Regions from separate parts of the Paenibacillus sp. FSL R10-2748 genome, predicted to be linked through region 2. Evidence: riboswitches for the same ligand, from Rfam matches in the RefSeq annotation. Region 2 holds a riboswitch; the other holds the start of a gene.
What was found. A riboswitch is a leader RNA that binds a small molecule or an ion and turns the genes downstream of it on or off. The one in region 2 is predicted to bind S-adenosylmethionine.
Positions count from the first base shown of each region.

Region 1 (9,696 bases), on a different contig from region 2:
AATGGCGGAAATTGTAGAAAAGGTACAGAACGGTATTCGTTTGAACCTTGAAGACGGTATATATTTGTATGAAACTGACGATATCCTCACACTGGGTCAGTTGGCTAACGAAGCTAATTTACGCAAGAACGGAAAAAAGGTTTATTTTATCGAAAACATGAGCCTGTACTTCACCAATGTATGCGAAGCGCGCTGCGCGTTCTGCAATTTCCGCAAGGATCAGGGGGAGGACGGCTCTTATACGTTGTCCGGGCAGGAAATGATTGATTATGTAGAGCAGCACATCCATCCGGGGGTAAGAGAATTTCATATCGTCGGTGGTCATAATAATCATGTGCCTTTCCAATACTATGTAGACTCATTGAAGGCACTGAATGAAAAGTATCCTCACGTTACACTGAAAGCTTACACTGCAGCGGAAATTGACTTTTTCACACGCATAAGCGGCTTGAGTATTAAAGAAGTGCTTCAGGAGCTGCAAAAGGCTGGACTTCAATCCCTGACTGGTGGTGGCGCGGAAATCTTGTCCGACGAATATCGGAAGAAGATGCGTGTTACCAAAGCCAACGTGGACCGCTATCTCGAAGTACATCGCACGGCCCACAATCTCGGCATGAAAACTCATACGACTATGCTGTACGGTTCGGTCGAATCGTATCAGGATCGTATTGAACATATGCTGCAAATTCGCGAATTGCAGGACGAAACGAACGGATTTATGGTATTTATTCCACTGTCCATGCAGCCGAAAAGCAAAAACGCCAACATCATGCGTCGTAACTCCGCTTACGAGGATCTCAAAACCATTGCGATCAGCCGCCTGATGCTGGACAATATCGACCATGTCAAAGCTTACTTCATTAATATTGGACCGCAATTGACGCAGGTCGCTCTCACCTTTGGCGCATCAGACGTCCATGGCACGATTGTGCGTGAGCAGATCAGCCATGCCGCAGGTGCGTTAACCCCTGCCGGATTGACCCGTAAAGAGCTAATCTGGCTGGTCAAAGGTGCCGGACGTATACCTGTTGAACGGGACACCTTCTATAACGAAATCGAAGTTTTCGAATAAATGTAATATCGGATTCAAATTTCCCGCGAGCATTTCATCCCCATTACTCACACCATGCAGCATCTGCTGCCTCGGAATACGCTGGTCTGCCTGACAAAGGCAGGCCTGATTCTCGGGTTTTATAACAACAAAAACTTGTGTTAGATCGACGAGACACCAGACCATTTGCCGGGGACACGGTAGCGAAAGGAAGGCGGATTTTGATGAAAAATTTCGTTATTCTGGGGGGCGGCTATGGCGGCCTTACCATTGCCAAAGAATTGCTGGATAAACACATTCCCGACGATGTTCAAGTTATTTTAGTGGATCGAATGCCCTTTCAGGGGTTGAAAACAGAGTACTATGCCCTCGCGGCAGGTACGGTTTCTGATTTTGATTTGCGGGTGCATTTTCCAAATGAACAACGTCTTATTCGCAAATATGGAGAGGTCACCTCGATGGATCTGGAGAATAAAACGGTCCATTTTCAGGAAGGTGAACCCTTGTTCTATGACCAGCTTGTCATTGCGTTGGGTTGTACCGACCGCTTTCACAATACACCGGGGGCTGAAGAACACAGCTGTACGATCCAGTCGTTTAACCATACCCGCCAAACCTATCTGCGCTTGAACGAAATCAAGCCATATGGACATGTCCATATTGTAGGCGGCGGTCTTAGCGGTGTTGAGATTGCTGCGGAGTTACGTGAAAGCCGCACGGATTTAAATATTACCATTATGGATCGGGGCGAGCGGGTGCTGTCGGCATTCCCGCAACGTTTGTCTGCCTATGTACATGCTTGGTTCAAGGAGCATCAGGTTAATGCCCTGAATCATGTTGCGGTTTCCCGTATTGAGCCGGGGGCTATTTATAACCGTGACGAGCAAATTGTAACGGATGCAGTGGTATGGACAGCGGGGATTCAGCCGGTAAAAATTGTGCAGGATTTAGCCGTCCCTAAAGACCCTCAGGGCCGCATCGTGCTCAACGAATATTATCAAATACCGGACCATCCTGAGGTGTATGTGGTCGGAGACTGTGCGAGCCTTCCCTACTCTCCAAGCGCTCAAGCGGCAGAAGTGCAAGGGGAGCAGATCGCACACATTGTACGCGACCTGTGGAAAGGTCAAACGCCTCATCCGCATCCTTTAAAGCTGCGCGGTACATTAGGCGCACTTGGCAAGAAGGCCGGGTTCGGTTATGGCTTTATGGGCAGTACCTCATTGCGTGGACGAGTACCACGCCTGCTTAAAAGCGGTGTGCTCTGGAAGTCCAAACGCCATTTTGGATAAACGTATGCTAAACAAACAAAGAAGACCCGCTCTCAGAGCAGGTCTTCTTTGTTTCTTGAGTGTTTGCATCATGTATATTCTCTACAAAAAGGAGCTGGCTAACAGAGCCTATCAATCCAAATCTAGGTTATCCCATGCTTCAGCTTCCTTAATTTTGTTCATAATCACTTCATACAGAAGTTCTGCTGAATCCGCGGATACAATCTCACCGTTGACCATTGCATAGGGTTCGGCGTTGCACTGACCGCAATTGCTTAGGCAGCCGTATTCAATCACATCATAATCTGGATTCTGTTCCAGCTTGGACATGATTTCATCGGTACCCCAATGCATATTACTGGTGCAAAACTCAATAATAGGTCTTAACATTTTTTCACCTGCTTTGGATGACGGGCATTTTAATTTGGCCCGCTTTGTAATATAATAATAAAGGTATAGGAAAGGAGTTGAATTCTAATGAGCGAAACACAAAGCGTTCAAATGTATGATGAAGTAGCTGATGTACTGGATAAGCTCCGTCCGTTCCTGCAACGCGATGGTGGCGACGTTGAGCTGGTTGACGTTGAAGACGGCATCGTTAAGCTGAAGCTGGTAGGCGCTTGCGGCAGTTGCCCAAGTTCCACAATCACGCTGAAAGCAGGGATTGAACGCGCTCTTCTCGAAGAAGTCGACGGCGTCCAAGAAGTGGTACAAGTATTCTAATGCTTGATGCATAATGATCATGAGAGTCTTGACTTCGGTAACGAAGCTCAAGACTCTTTTTTGTGTTACAGCGTCTGAAGGATCACTTAAGCTTATATGGTTGGCCGAATGGGGTCTAAACCTCCCGATACATCCATAATATTGCCTGTTATAAAATCCGAATGCTCCTCACATAAATAGGCGATCACTCGCGCAATGTCCTCTCCACTTCCCGGACGTCCACGCGGTGTCTCTTTATCCTGCATGCCGATGACATCGGCGATTGACATTTCCTTATTTGCTCCTCGGATATCCCCTGGACAGATCATATTGACCGTAATGCCATAAGGAGCTTCCTCCACAGCCAGTGACTTCGTAAAAGACACCAGCCCCACCTTGGCGGCTGCGTAGACGGCGCGATGCGGCCAAGCCCTTGCTTCTCCAGCATGACCAAAGCCAAAATGAATAATACGTCCCCAATGCTGGCTACGCATGTGGGGCAATACCAAATGATCCAGCAACATGGTACCGACCAGATTCCCTTGTATCATGGCATGAATCTCAGCTACACTGTAATCCGCAAACAGACGGCGTTCCCGGATGAACGGTCCGGCATTGTTCACCATAATATCGACTCCGCCCAGCCGATCCTGTACTTCGCCAATCAGCCTCGTGATATCTTCCTGAACAGAGATATCCCCTTGTAAAGACAGGCAGCGTACTCCCTTAGACTCAATCACCCGCTTAAGCGCTTCGGCTTCTGCTTGGCTATGCACATAATTTAGCGCAATATTACAGCCTTCATCCGCCAGACGCAAAGCGGTCGTTTTACCTAAACCTTTGGCACTGCCGGTTATGAATGCGACTTTATCTCTCAACAATTTTCCTCCTGTTCACAGAGAACGGTCACCCCCAAGTATAAAATATTTAAGCTTCCCCTACAACTCCATCCAAAAAGAAACCCCATTCCTCTTGTTCAAGAGAATCTGGGGTTTGCGTGCAATGCGTTCTCGTTCCCTGCTTAAAATGCTGGAATAATCGCGCCTTGGTATTTATCTTCGATGAATTTTTTAGTTTCTGGAGATTGCAAAGCTTTGATCAGCTTCTGAATCGCTTCGGAATCTTTATTATCAGGACGTGCTACCAGAACGTTAGCATAAGGAGAATCTTTATCTTCCAGTGCCAGTGCATCCTTCGTTGGATTCAGCTTCGCTTCCAGAGCGTAGTTCGTGTTGATCAACGCAATATCCACTTCAGGCAACTGACGTGGCAGCATAGCTGCCTCAAGCTCCTTGAATTTCAGGTTTTTCTTATTTTCAGTAATATCTTTTACCGTAGCTTCAATGTTGCTTGCGTCTTTCAGCTTGATCAGACCTTGTTTCTCCAACAAGAGCAATGCGCGGCCTCCGTTTGTCGCATCGTTCGGAATGGCTACAGTTGCGCCATCAGGGATTTCATCAAGCTTTTTATATTTTTGGGAGTAGATACCGAATGGCTCCAAATGAACTGCGCCCACAGAAACCAGATCCATTTTGCGCTCTTTGTTCATCACATCCAAGTAAGGTACATGTTGAAAGAAGTTAGCATCCAGTTGCTTGTCAAACAATTGTACGTTCGGCTGTACATAGTCGTTAAACTGAACGACTTGGAGACGAATTCCTTCTTTTTCCAATTGAGGTTTGATCGCTTCCAAAATTTCCGCATGCGGCACAGGAGAAGCTCCAACTTTCAGCTCCACTTCACGTGGTGATCCGCCTGTATTTTGGTTCGCATTGTTTGTATCCGATGTTGTGCTCTTTGTACCGCAAGCCGCCAGCACCGCAATTAATGTCAAGCTTAATACAGCCAATACCCATTTCTTCATGTTATTACCCCTCCAATAATTTGTAATATTCAGGAGCAGACGTCCTGATCAATAAGGATATCTATATGTTTTCCCTATTTTCGAGTATAATGCCGCACGAGGCGATCTCCCGCCATTTGCAGCAATTGTACCAATACGACCATCAGCACGACCGCAACGATCATGACAGCCGTTTCATAACGATAATAGCCGTAGTTGATAGCCAGTGTACCTAGTCCACCGCCCCCGATCATCCCGGACATTGCCGTGTAGGATACGAGTGTAACGACGGTAATGGTTAATGCAGCGAGCAGACCCGGAAGTGCCTCACGTAACAGCACACGCCGGATAATTTGTCCTGTCGAGGCACCCATCGCTTGTGCGGCTTCAATGACACCCTTGTCCACTTCACGCAGAGACGTTTCGACAAGACGTGCGAAGAATGGGGCAGCCCCGATAACCAATGGTGGAATGGTTCCCAACACCCCGGTCGAGGTACCTACCAGCGATCGTGTAAAAGGAATAAGTGCAACGATCAAAATGATAAATGGTACGGAACGTAAAATGTTAACGATGAATGATAATACAATGTATATCACCTTCATCAGAGTTAACGAGGAGCGACTCGCCAGAAACAATAATATGCCGAGCGGCAAACCAATAATGAGGGTGAACAATGCGGATGCCCCGAGCATCTGAAGGGTTTCCAGCGTAGAATTCCCTAGCTCTTCCCAACTCACTTGTGAAAAATCAAGTTCGCTCATTGTCCGATCACCTCCACATCAAGTCCTTGCCCAGACACTTCGCGCAACGTATGCTCTATATCTTCATGGTTTCCTTCAAAACGAACGATCAGCTGTCCATAGGGTACATTTTTAATCGTAGATATGGTTCCCTGCAAGATCGCAAAATCAACACCAGTGCTTCGAGCCGTACGCGACAGAATCGCATCATATGTTTTACTGCCCAAGAAGGAGATACGTACTACCTGCGCCGACTCGCCGCCACCTGCTGCCGCAATCGCTGCTTGCAACTCTTCGGGATGTTCTGACTCCCGTTGGATAAAGTCCTTGGTTACCTGGTGCTGTGGCTTCAAAAATACTTCCGCCACTGGGCCTTGCTCCACGATGTCGCCCTGATGAATGACGCCAACTCGATCACAAATGCTTTGAATGACATGCATTTCATGTGTAATCAGCACGATGGTTAAATTAAAGCGCTGATTAATATCCAACAGCAATTTCAGGATAGACCCCGTCGTCTGCGGATCAAGCGCTGAAGTCGCTTCGTCACACAGCAATACATGAGGATCACTAGCCAGCGCCCGTGCAATTCCTACCCGCTGTTTCTGTCCACCTGAGAGCTGTGACGGATACTTTCCACTGTGTTCTTCCAGACCTACCAGTTCCAGCAGCTCACGAACTTTCATGTCCAGCTTTTCCCTGGGAGTGTTAACCAACCGCAAAGGAAATGCAATATTGTCATACACCGTTGCCGAAGATAACAAATTAAAATGCTGAAAAATCATTCCGATTTTTCGACGTTGCTTCTGTAACTGGGATTGACTCACAGTAGCGAGGTTTACCCCGTCTACCCATACTTCGCCTGAAGTAGGGCGTTCCAATAAATTAATACAGCGGATCAATGTACTTTTCCCCGCCCCGGAGTGACCAATCACTCCGAATATTTCTCCACGCTTTATAGAAAGATTCAACCCAGATAGCGCATTAACGCGTCGGTTGCCTTTGCCATAATGCTTGGTTAACTGCTTAAGCTCTATCAACGTGCTGCGACCCCCTTCACTTCTTCCTTACCCTTTTAACCAGTTGTCATCTCTCAGGATTGTATAAAATCGCTATTTATTTATACAAAAAAGAGCCCCTTTCACAGAATGAAAAGGGCCCCACCTTGCGAACCTTTTCTCATCTGCCAAAATCGCTATAACTCTAGCGGTTTTGTAGGAATTAGCACCATCATGTTCCCTCCCAGTGTATTACACCGGGAAAGAACGGGTTGCCGGGCTTCATCGGGCCAGTCCCTCCACCTCTCTGGATAAGAAAAATATGTTAAACTCCAGCTTTAGCTGTCCGTTAAGTTTATATAAAAAAACATAATTCAAGCATTTTTCTGAAACTAGGTTTCAGTATAGATAGTTTACATTGCTTTGTCAAAGGATATTTTCTATCATATTTTTGGGCGTACTGCCCGGTTCTCCCATTGTTTCGCAGTATAAGTAAAGGCGTTTGACAGCGACCGACACACCATTTCCAAGCCCTGCTGCAAATCTTCTAAATGGTGATCGAGGTCCTCCAGTTGGATTTTTCCATACAAAGCTCGGTGTCGTTGCCAGAGATCATCCTGCATTTCCGTATTCATATAGTGTATCTCCGTATTCCGACGCTTACGCAGCCGATTGATGGCATCGTTGTATGTGTCCTTGATATCAATTAAATTATCGGTCAATACAGGATGCATTTTGAGATACTTGAGCTGCCGCAACACGGTAAAATACGAATAGTGAGCCTTATACTGCCCTGTTTTTAAATCACACAGATCATTTAGCCAGTTGCCCAGCTTATCTAAAATGGAGAATACCCTCACAAACCCATCTTTATAAAAGAAAACATATAATGCATAGTCGGATTTTTCATCCTCGCTCATATCTTCAGCATATCCAGCTTTCACTTTCATACGGAAAAAGGCGGCAGCATGATGGCTCTGCTCCAGTTCATCCAGAGATGACATTAGACCGCGTGTCAAAATATCCGCCTTCCGAAAATCGTGGGTCGGATCTCCACCAGCCTGAATTTGCCGCTCCAGCAGGTTCAACATATCTGACATGCTATTCATGGCATCTAGCAGGATGCCTTTGTTCACACGTGGTGGCTCACCCAGTAGCTTGCGTATCATGCTTACGCCTCCTTATAAATGTAGAATCCGGCTGTAGGTTTAATTAGGGCGTCAAGCGAAATAACTCGTCCATCGTTGATCTACAAGCTTAACAATATCCTCACGCGGTAACACCTCATCCGGATACCCTGGCTTCATACGCGCATCCACTACAATCGGCAGCTTATAGTTCAGATGATGCAAACGCACTTCGCTGTCCGCGTACATATCCGTAGCCGGGTTAAAGCGTGTGAATACCGTCCACAGGAACGAGGCTTGAGAGCGAACGACTTCTTTGGCATCGTCCACAATGAAGACGAGCGGCCACTCTTGCTCACCCGCTGCTAATCGCTCCAAAACACGTGCCGCCAGCTCAGGCTCCTGCTCAAAGGACGCACCCGATACGACGAGGCAACCTCCGCAATAGGGCTCAATTTCACGAATTCCCGGCAGATCGCCTCCCTCATAAGCACGAGGCAATTCACGTACAGGCTCACCTATCCCCATCAGAATCGCCTTACTACCATGATTCAGCTTGCGGCCTGTGTAATCGAGTGTATCGTGTGACGTGTGATTGAAAATAAATAAATCCCTTGCTGGATTAAATCGCTCCAGAATGGTTTCCAGCAGCAGGTTAAAGTCAGATAAATCAATTACTCGATCCGTCAGCATCAGGAACTTGGTCAACGACAATTGACCTTGACCCAAAATAGTAAAACCGGATACAAGCGCTTCACGGGAGTAGCTTTCACGTACCACTGCCGCTGCTAGCGCATGTACACCCGTTTCCGCATACGCCCACAGGGACTTGACGGAAGGCATCACAAGCGGATATGCAGGCGACAGCAGACGTTGCAAAAACTCACCGAGATAGTAGTCTTCTTGCCGAGGCTTACCTACAATGGTTGCCGGATAAATGGCATCCTTGCGGTGATGCATATGTTTGACATGAAATACAGGGAAATCATGCTGTAATGAGTAATAGCCAAAATGATCACCAAACGGGCCTTCCGGACGGCGTTCATGAGGCGGTACATAACCGCTGATTGCAAATTCTGCTTCTGCTGGAATCCGGTGGCCCCCAAGCGGGTCTTCTGTCATGGGCAGCTTGCCTCCCATAATAAGCGAAGCCAGCAACAGCTCAGGCAAGTTTTCCGGTGCTGGCGCAATGGCAGACGCAATCAGGGCAGGCGGGCCACCGATGATAATCGTCGTAGGCAATGGCTCATTACGCAGTTCCGCTTCATGATAATGAAAACCGCCGCCTTTATGAATTTGCCAGTGAATGCCCGTCGTCTGATCATCATAAATCTGAATGCGGTACATCCCCAAATTATGATCCTTGGGCTGACCTGGCTTCTCAGTATACACGAGTGGAAGCGTAATAAACGGCCCTCCATCCTCATGCCAACTGGTCACTTTAGGCAGTGGTGCCAGCGGAGCCTCTGTACGGCGAACTCCCAATACAGGGGCCTCGCTATGAGATACTGTTTTTAGCCCTACTTTTAGCATGTCCTTAATCAGGCCACGTTCATTCCACAATGCTTTGGGTGTAGGTGGAAACAATGTTTTGGTCGCTCCTACAATCGCATCCATCAGTTGCTCTGGGCGCGGACCAAAAGCCATGTCCACACGGCGATTTGTACCAAACAGATTACTGGCTACAGGAAACGGGGTTCCTTTTACATTCGTGAACAGAAGTGCCGGCCCTTCTTCCTCAATGACTCTTCGATGAATCTCAGCCAGCTCCAGGTAAGGATCGACAGGTGCCTCTATAATTTTAAGATGATTTTCTTTACGCAGCGCTTCAATAAATTGGCGCAAATTCTGGTAGATCAACTGGACGACTCCTCCTAAGCAAATCAAGCCCTCGAGAAACTCGCGGGCCTGGTTTGTTTCTTATATGCTATTATACGTGTTTAAACGCCTCTTGGGCAAAA
Region 1 covers NZ_JBBOTK010000006.1:283,954-293,649, forward strand. Annotated here, with positions in the region: gene mqnE (aminofutalosine synthase MqnE) at 1-1,072, shown strand, start outside; gene NSS66_RS19470 (NAD(P)/FAD-dependent oxidoreductase) at 1,276-2,343, shown strand; gene NSS66_RS19475 (YuzB family protein) at 2,455-2,712, opposite strand; gene NSS66_RS19480 (NifU family protein) at 2,800-3,045, shown strand; gene NSS66_RS19485 (SDR family oxidoreductase) at 3,138-3,902, opposite strand; gene NSS66_RS19490 (MetQ/NlpA family ABC transporter substrate-binding protein) at 4,046-4,888, opposite strand; gene NSS66_RS19495 (methionine ABC transporter permease) at 4,963-5,631, opposite strand; gene NSS66_RS19500 (methionine ABC transporter ATP-binding protein) at 5,628-6,650, opposite strand; SAM riboswitch class I at 6,787-6,926, opposite strand; gene NSS66_RS19505 (Cthe_2314 family HEPN domain-containing protein) at 7,052-7,777, opposite strand; gene NSS66_RS19510 (UbiD family decarboxylase) at 7,829-9,595, opposite strand.
Region 1: it holds a riboswitch for S-adenosylmethionine, as region 2 does, so the genes downstream of both, NSS66_RS19500 (methionine ABC transporter ATP-binding protein) here and metA (homoserine O-acetyltransferase MetA) in region 2, are expected to answer to the same signal.

Region 2 (9,696 bases):
TATATACCCATATGTCGACGGAGTTATATAGTCATGTGAAGGATTATATACAATTGCAATAAGGGGATTGACCTCAGGTACATTTCAGGTGAATATAGTGGAGAGAGAACCGGATTATCGAAAGGGGACAACAGCAACTATGACAGTATTGGGAGCAATTGAGGCAGGCGGTACCAAATTTGTATGTGGAATTGGCAACGAACGTGGAGAGGTACTGGAACGGGCGAGCTTTCCAACAACCACCCCAGCAGAAACAATGGAGAATGTCATCGCATTTTTTGAAGGCAAGGGCATTGAAGCATTGGGCGTAGGCTCGTTCGGGCCGATTGATCCTATCGAAGGTAGTGATACATATGGCTATATTACAACAACGCCAAAGCCACATTGGGGAAATTACAATCTGATTGGCAAACTGAAAGAGCATTTTGATGTGCCTATGGGGTTTGACACGGATGTGAATGGAGCAGCACTTGGTGAGTCTATTTGGGGTGCCGCCAAAGGATTGGACAACTGTCTGTATATTACGATAGGTACAGGCATCGGGGCGGGTGCTTTGGTTGGTGGAAAGCTGATACATGGATTATCCCACCCGGAAATGGGGCATATTCTGGTACGTCGTCACCCAGAAGATACTTACGAGGGGACATGTCCTTATCACGGAGATTGTTTGGAGGGACTGGCAGCAGGTCCTGCGCTCGAAAAAAGATGGAAGGTTAAAGGACATGAGCTTTCTGTCGATCACTCGGCCTGGGAAATGGAAGCGTACTATCTGGCACAGGCTTTAATGAGCTATGTATTAATCCTGTCACCGCAAAAAATTATTATGGGCGGGGGAGTGATGAAGCAGGACCAACTGTTCCCGCTCATTCGTACCAAGCTTCAAGAACTTTTGAACGGATACGTACAGCATTCGAGTCTGGCAACAGATATTGAGCAATATATCGTATCTCCGGGATTGGGTGACAATGCTGGATTGTGCGGTGCTCTGGCATTGGCAAAGGAAAAGCTGAATCATTAGAATTTATGGTTGACGGCACTCCAAGGTACGGTTATTATATAGGCAACAGTATAGTACGGCTCAAAAAGGGAAGCACCTTTCTTGCGAATACGCAGGATGGGTGCTTTTTTTTGCGTTTTTGTGTTGTGCGGGACTGTCTTTCAACGATATGAGGGAGGAAGAAATCATGGATATTGTATTTTTAAATCGCTTGTCCAAACGAAATGAACAGGGCTATGAGGACTTTGCTCAGGTATGGATTGGGCAGCATGAAGGGGGATGGAGTGCAGGCTGGAGCACACAGCATGTCCCGGATGAAAGTATAGACGACCTTTGGTATGAGGGCAGCTTGTGGCAGGAATTACTACATGTATACCGTCATGAGCTGGCGCTCAAAATGGCTGAGGGCTATAGGCCCTTAATCCATGGCGTATTTCATGAGCAAGAAGGATCATCAGGACGAGGACAAACGCTGCAAAAGCTGTATTGCTACAGTGATTTGTTTCCACGTGATGAAGTGTATGAGCAGTTGACGATGTGGAGACGGCAAAAGGCAGCAACGGAACGAAAAGCACCTTATTTTATCGCTACGAATCGGCTGCTTCGACTCATTAGCGTCTATCTTCCCCATACCGAAGAAGAACTGTTGGAACTGCCTGGTATGGGGCAGGGTAAAGTGTCGCAATATGGGACGGAGCTATTGGCTATTACGACACAAAATGACCGGACCACACCATTTCCGTTAAACTGGGTAACAGAGACGCTGGAAGAAGAAGTTTTTTTGTCATGGCTATACAAGCAAAAAGAGAACCAGTACAGGCAGGAGCTGAACAAATTCAGCCTAACTAGAACGATTATCGAAGGCATTTCGGACGGTCTTTCACTGGAGCATATCGGAATGAAGACAGGTTTGCATCGTAGAGAGATGATTGAAGCTGTGGAGCATTTGGACAGGGATGGCATTGATATGGAGAAGCTGATCCGCAAGGAGTTGGTGAATGTATCTGAGGAGGAGCAGGCAGCCATCTGGTCTGCTTATGAAGAGTTGGGGGATACGCTGCTCAAGCCCGTCATGCTGAAAGTGTATGGGGAAGAAAAGGCAACCGAAACAGGACTGGATCAAATTTACGAGCGTCTGCGTCTGATCCGTATACGGTTTCGTCATCAGCAGGTACCCGACCGACATGTTGGATAATATAGAACTGATTGAATAAAGCTAAAGTATTAAAGTACATTCAGGGTTCAACATACTAAAAAGCAGCAGCGAGTTCCACACAGGACACGGCTGCTGCTTTTTATGACCAAGCTGAAAATCGAAAAAAGTATCCAACTCGGTACTTTTCCCCCCTGTTCTTTTTAAACCCAGTCTTTCTTGCGGAAAATACAGAACATACTGACACCTAATGCCACCATAATACCAATGACGACAAAATAGCCATAACGTGTATGAAGCTCAGGCATATTATCGAAGTTCATCCCATATATTCCGGTAATGACTGTCAATGGCATAAATACGGTCGTAATTGCCGTAAACACACGCATAATTTCATTGGCACGGTTGGCGATACTGGATTGATAAGCTTCTCGAAGGTTACCCATCAAGTCGCGGTAAGTTTCAAAAGTCTCCGAAATTTTCACAGCATTTTCATAAATGTCGCTGAAATATTTTTGCAATTGATCGTCGATGAGCCGCAAATCCCGTTTGTTCAGGGTATTGATGACTTCTTTTTGTGGACCCAGCACTTTTTTCAGCCACAGAATCTCACTTCGTAAGCCGATGATTTCGTTCAAATGCGACTTTTTCGTATGCATTAGAATATCTTCTTCCAGCTTCTCAATGCGGACCTCAATCCGGTCACCAACCAGAAAATAGTTGTCAACAATCAAGTCGACCAACAGATACATAAAACGGTCAGGCTGGCTGACTTCTTGCTCCCACAGCATAGGCTTGAGGGTACGAAGCTCATTTATTTTCTGCTTGGTCACCGTAATGATAAAATGGCGGCCGAGAAAAATGTTCAAAGCTCGCAAAAATATTTCTTCATCATCAAAACGAATGCTATTTACAACGATAAAATAATGGCTTTCATAAATTTCAATCTTCGGACGCTGTTCTTCTTCACTCAAACAGTCTTCTACTGCAAGATCATGCATGGAAAATAAAGGCTGGAGCACTGTCAAATCATCGACATCGGCATCAATCCAATAAAAACCTTCTGCCGGTGCAGTAAGCGCCATTTCAATTTCTTCGACAGGGGTAAAAACCCCGTTGTTGACCAAACGGATTTTCATATATGTCACTCCTTATGCTCCGTCGTAACGGAAATACGTTTACCTTAAGCATAAGGAATGGACTCAGTTAGCCAGTTAGCCGGTGCGGGTAAGCGTGCACTCCCATCAAAAGCCGGAGGCTTTTGGAGCATGCAGAGCCTGGCGTCCCGTCTTTCGGCAAGCTGAAGTCATTCCTATGCTGTTGTTCAGGGATCGCCGCCTATTCGGACTCGGGTCGCCTTCCATTCCGGATTCACCTCTCAAATGTTCTTTTTTAGATTGCCACAGTATCGCAGGAAACACTCAAATCTGCACTACTACTCCATATTTCTGCCTAATAGCACTTGTATAGTATAACGCTCGGCCTACGGCCTTTCAAGCGCAAAATCATGGGCTAAATCAACAGTAGTGGCAAGAGCTTCAACGATAGGAGGGATATGATTTAACCTATGGAAAAGGTAGACAAAATGTGAATGCAGGGTACAAATTTAAAAGTCCCATCTTGACGAAGCCCAGCCGATGCATTAAAGTGAACAACAAGAACTTTGTGAACCTAAAATGAATATAGCGAAATCTTATCAAGAGCAGGTGGAGGGACTAGCCCGATGATACCCGGCAACCGGCGATTTTAATCGCACGGTGCTAATTCTTGCAGGACGCGCGCTTTGTACAAAGAGCGTTGCCCTGACAGATGAGAGAGGCGCATATGGATACAAATATGACCTTTCTCTAACCTGAGAAAGGTCTTTTTATTATATGCCCGGCATCTCAACAAGACGATTTTCGCAAAACTTACCGAACAAGGAGTGAGTTTACATGCCGATTAAAATCCCAGACACGCTACCTGCCAAGGAAGTGCTGGAGGGCGAAAATATTTTCGTAATGGATGAAAGCTTGGCTTATCATCAGGATATTCGTCCGTTGCGTATCGCCATTTTGAATTTAATGCCTACAAAGGAGACGACGGAAACCCAACTGTTGCGCTTGGTCGGCAATACGCCGCTGCAAGTGGATGTCACGCTGGTGCACATGAAGTCTCATGTATCCAAAAATACATCGCAAGAATATTTGAACATGTTCTATAAAACGTTTGACGAGATCAAGAACAGTCGTTTTGACGGCATGGTCATTACAGGAGCCCCGGTTGAACAGCTTGAGTTTGAGGATGTTAACTACTGGGAGGAGATCCAGCAAATCTTTGAATGGACGAAAACGAATGTAACTTCGACCATGCATATCTGTTGGGCCTCACAGGCAGGCTTATACCATCATTTCGATGTCCCTAAATACGGGCTCGACTACAAATGCTTTGGCGTATTTCCACACACCGTGATTAAACCTAAAGTAAAATTGCTACGCGGCTTTGATGAATTGTTTTATGCTCCTCACTCCAGACATACGGAGGTTCGGCGGGAAGATATTGATCATATTACCGAATTAGAAGTTTTATCCGAATCCGAGGAGGCTGGAGTGTACCTCGTAGCCACGCTTGACGGTAAACAAATTTTTGTAACTGGGCATTCTGAATATGACCCGCTTTCCCTGAAATGGGAATACGACCGCGATGTGGGCAAAGGAATGGATGTTGAAGTCCCCAAAAATTATTTCCCTAATGATGATCCCAAGCGCACACCACCCTCAATCTGGCGGGCACACGCCAATTTATTATTCTCGAATTGGCTGAACTATTATGTATACCAAGAAACACCTTACGATATCGGGCCCCAGATTTAAAAAGGGGCTTGTAGTTTACCCTTGTACAGTACCACCTTGCAGTAGCGCAGCAGTATAGTCTTTGACATCCATTTTTGCAGGATATGTTATAGCACCCACTATGGAAGTTAACAGGAGGATTCATATGAGTGAGAAACAGTGGAAAATCGAAAGCAGATTGGCACAAATCGGTTCAGTAGAGGAGCCAGTAACCGGGGCTGTTAATTACCCGATTTACCAATCTACGGCGTTCCGCCATCCCCGTCTAGGTCAAAGCACAGGATTTGATTACATTCGGACGATCAATCCTACGCGAAAGGTACTGGAAGAGGCTTCTGCTGCACTTGAATCGGGTGATGCAGGTTTTGCATGTAGCTCAGGTATGGCGGCGCTGCAAACGGTATTTGCATTGTTTGGACAGGGAGATCACCTCATTGTATCGCTGGATCTGTATGGCGGGACATATCGCTTGCTGGAGCGTATTTTATCTAAATTTGGTGTAACAGCAAGTTATGTGGATACGAACGATCTTGAAGCACTCGAACAGTCATGTCGACCGAATACCAAAGCTGTATTCATAGAAACACCTACAAATCCGTTAATGATGATCACTGATATTCGAGCGGTTGCCGAGTGGGCATCACAACATCAGTTGCTTACCATTGTAGATAATACGCTGCTAACCCCATATTTCCAGCGGCCATTGGAGCTGGGCGCTGATATTGTGGTACATAGCGCAACCAAATATTTGGGCGGACACAATGATGTGCTGGCAGGGCTGATCGTAACCAAAGGCAAAGAGCTATCAGCTGAAATTTCCTTCCTGCACAATTCCATAGGGGCCGTGCTTTCCCCGAGCGACTGCTATCAGTTGATGAAGGGGATGAAGACGTTAGCGCTGCGTATGGACCGACATCAGCATAATGCAACAGTGCTATCTAACTATTTACTGACGCATCCGGCGGTGGCGGAAGTATTTTATCCAGCTCTCGAAGGCCACCCAGGTCGTGAGATTCAAAATAAACAATCCAGCGGAAATACGGGTATCTTCTCCTTTAAAGTAAAGGATGCTCGTTATGTGGAGCCTTTGCTTCGTCACATTAAGCTCATTGCGTTTGCGGAAAGTCTCGGCGGTGTGGAATCGCTAATGACCTATCCCGCTGTGCAGACACATGCGGACATACCAGCAGAAATTCGGGATGCAGTCGGGGTGGATGACAGGCTGTTGCGTTTCTCCGTCGGCATTGAACATACAGACGACCTAATTGAAGATTTGCGTTCGGCGCTGGAAGTTGCACGTCAAGAAGTAGAAGGAGGGGAGCAGCAATGATAGAGGATGCGAGAAGGATCGGCCAGGATCTGGACAAAGAGCGGAAGTTCGCTACCAAGCTGCTGCATTTCGGCTCTGAAATTGACAGTGTTACGGGGGCTTCGAGCGTCCCGATCTATCAAGCTTCTACCTTTCACCATCATGATATTTTTAATCCTCCACAGCATGACTATAGCCGTTCAGGTAATCCGACACGACAAGCTTTGGAGGATTATATCGCCTTATTAGAAGGCGGAGCTAGCGGTTTTGCCTTTGCATCAGGTATGGCGGCCATCTCTACTACATTTATGCTCTTGTCTGCTGGAGATCATGTCATTGTTTCCGAGGACGTATATGGAGGAACATATCGACTGCTGACCTCCATTTTGAAACGGATGAATATCGAAACGACCTTCGTTGACATGACGGACCTCAACCATGTGAAAGAGGCGTTGCAGGAGAATACAAGGGCTGTATATATGGAAACCCCGTCCAATCCGACACTCAAAATTACCGATGTAGCAGGAATAACCTCTTGGGCACAGGATAACGGACTTTTGACGTTATTGGATAATACTTTTATGACACCTTATTATCAACGTCCGATTGAGCAGGGTGTCGATATTGTATTGCACAGTGCGACCAAGTTTCTGGGCGGACACAGCGATGTGCTGGCAGGACTTGCAGTAGCACGTACCGAATCGCTGGGGAGACAAATCAAGCAGCTCCAAAATGGACTGGGTACCGTGCTGGCTCCGCAGGAGTCATGGTTGCTCATGCGCGGTATGAAGACACTGGAGGCTCGTATGGCTCACAGCGAAAAGAGTGCAGCAAAGCTCGCCAATTGGCTGAACGAGCGCAACGACATTGAGGCGGTGTACTACCCGGGTCTGGAGAATCATCCAGGACGTGAAGTTCATGAGCGTCAATCCAGCGGTTATGGTGCAGTGATATCGTTTGATGTGGGTTCTGGTGAGCGTGCAAAAGAAGTCCTCAGTCGCGTACGTATTCCAATTGTAGCGGTGAGTCTGGGAGCTGTGGAAAGCATCTTGTCGTATCCGGCGATGATGTCACACGCGGCTATGCCCCATAGTGTACGATTGGAGCGCGGGATTACGGACGGATTACTTCGTTTCTCCGTAGGTCTGGAGGATATTGACGACCTGATTAGTGATCTGGATGAGGCGCTGCGCTAGAGCGTTAGCACATCAGTAGTATCTTTGTCGTCTTCAGGCAGGGAGCAAATATGTACAGTACTAAACAGCAAGTTTCCATTCATTCAGGAGGCTTGCTGTTTTCTATAAGAATGACATGAAGGACAGTGTGAAAAAATGCACTTTTCAGTTCTGTTTTCTTATTTCTTGGCTATATGCAATGTTGAGATAAGCTTGGCAGTTGCCTGTTTTCCTAGGTGAAAAGCAGAAAGAAGCGGGAATAAGTATGGTTCCTTACCTAAAGATATGTTAGTATTATCATTAGGTTTTACTATGCTAAATAGCACAGACAACATACAAGGCCAGTCATGAACATACATTACGGCAGGGTTCGAACGCAGGTTTGTGAAAGCATTCTCGTTCATAAGTCCTGTCTTTCATTTCGTCGCCCTGTGACAGCGAAGGAGGATACACCATGAGTGTAATCGACCATATTTTAGATAAAGCCCTACGCGGCGAACGCCTGAATTTAGAGGATACCGTTGCTTTGTTCGAATCAGATGAGGTAGAAAAAATAGGTCATGCGGCGAATAAAGTTATGAATCGCATGCACCCCGATCCCATTAAAACCTTCGTCATCGGACGAAATATTAACTATACGAACGTATGTGACGTATACTGTCGCTTCTGCGCTTTTTACCGTAGACCGGGTTCTGATGAAGGTTATGTTTTGCCGGATGAGGTGATCTTTCAGAAGATCAAGGAAACGCAGGATGTAGGTGGCACCGAAATTCTAATGCAAGGCGGTGTGAATCCGAATCTGCCGTTCAGTTATTATACGGATTTGCTGAAAGCTATCAAGGAGCGTTTTCCCGATATTACGATGCACTCCTTCTCGCCAGCTGAAATTCACAAAATGAAGGAAAAATCCGGTCTATCCATGGAAGACACGATTCGAGCCATTCACGAAGCTGGATTGGATTCGCTTCCGGGTGGAGGCGGAGAAATTTTGGATGACCGCACACGCCGCAAAATTAGCCGTCTCAAAGGCTCTTGGCGTGATTGGATGGATGTGATGCAAACGGCTCACAAGGTTGGGATGAACACGACTGCTACGATGGTTATCGGCTTTGGTGAGTTGATGGAGGAGCGTGCGCTGCATTTGTTGCGTGTTCGTGATGCTCAGGACGAATGCATTGAAAACAAATATAATTCTGAAGGATTTTTGGCCTTTATTCCTTGGACCTTCCAGCCAGACAACACCAATCTGAAGAAGGAACGCCAGACGCCGGAGGAATATTTGAAGACCGTTGCGATCAGTCGTCTTGTATTGGATAACATCAAGCATATTCAGTCTTCATGGGTAACCATGGGACCTGAAATCGGTAAAAAATCGTTGTACTACGGTTGCGATGATTTTGGCAGCACCATGATTGAGGAAAACGTAGTTTCTGCTGCAGGCGCAACGTATAAGGTTAACATCGAATCCATTTTACAGTTGATCCGCGAGACGGGTCACGTTCCGGCACAGCGCAATACCCGTTATGATATTATTCGTACTTTTGACAGTGCCAGCAGTATTGAACATGATTTTATCATGCAAAATTAATATCCGTTAATATATTGTTAATTACAAAACGCTTATCCATCACTAATCTATGTACAAGGATTAGTGTAGATAAGCGTTTTTTGATGTGTTACTTTGCTAAGCTTTCCATCGTTTCATATACATGATCTCAGCCTGCGGGTCTGCCATTTGGATGACTGCCTTAAAGCGCTGCAAATCCAACAGATGAACGCTGTAAACGATGACCATTTGTTCTTTTTTATCCTCAGATTCGCTTTTAATCTTGCCCTCTATCTGGGCAGAGTCTACAACAGGCGTGCTGTGTATACGCAGCCTGCGATATATGGCATCTTCGATGGTTTGCTGTTTCTTGCTGACAACACAAACCATACGCGTCAGACCAGTAAACATCAGCCGGGTCGTTTCATAGGCGGCGAGGCAGGATAAGGCTGAATAGAGAGCTGGCTCCCAGCCTAGCACAAAGCCAGCCGTAATGAGCAGCAGACCATTACACAGCATAACAATCTGTATTAACGGAATCTTGCGATGTGTTAGCAATAATGTGGATGGACGGCCATCGTCTGACTCGTTAAGTCCTAGTGAATCGAGCAGACCACCGTGACGAGCTGCCAGCCCTGCGCCAAGCCCTATACAGATTCCGCCGCCCAAAGCGCATACGACCGGA
Region 2 covers NZ_JBBOTK010000001.1:800,745-810,440, reverse strand. Annotated here, with positions in the region: gene NSS66_RS03835 (ROK family protein) at 140-1,018, shown strand; gene NSS66_RS03830 (HRDC domain-containing protein) at 1,185-2,192, shown strand; gene corA (magnesium/cobalt transporter CorA) at 2,354-3,289, opposite strand; SAM riboswitch class I at 3,841-3,966, shown strand; gene metA (homoserine O-acetyltransferase MetA) at 4,085-5,002, shown strand; gene NSS66_RS03815 (PLP-dependent transferase) at 5,127-6,311, shown strand; gene NSS66_RS03810 (aminotransferase class V-fold PLP-dependent enzyme) at 6,308-7,486, shown strand; gene mqnC (cyclic dehypoxanthinyl futalosine synthase) at 7,920-9,053, shown strand; gene NSS66_RS03800 (YitT family protein) at 9,150-9,696, opposite strand, start outside.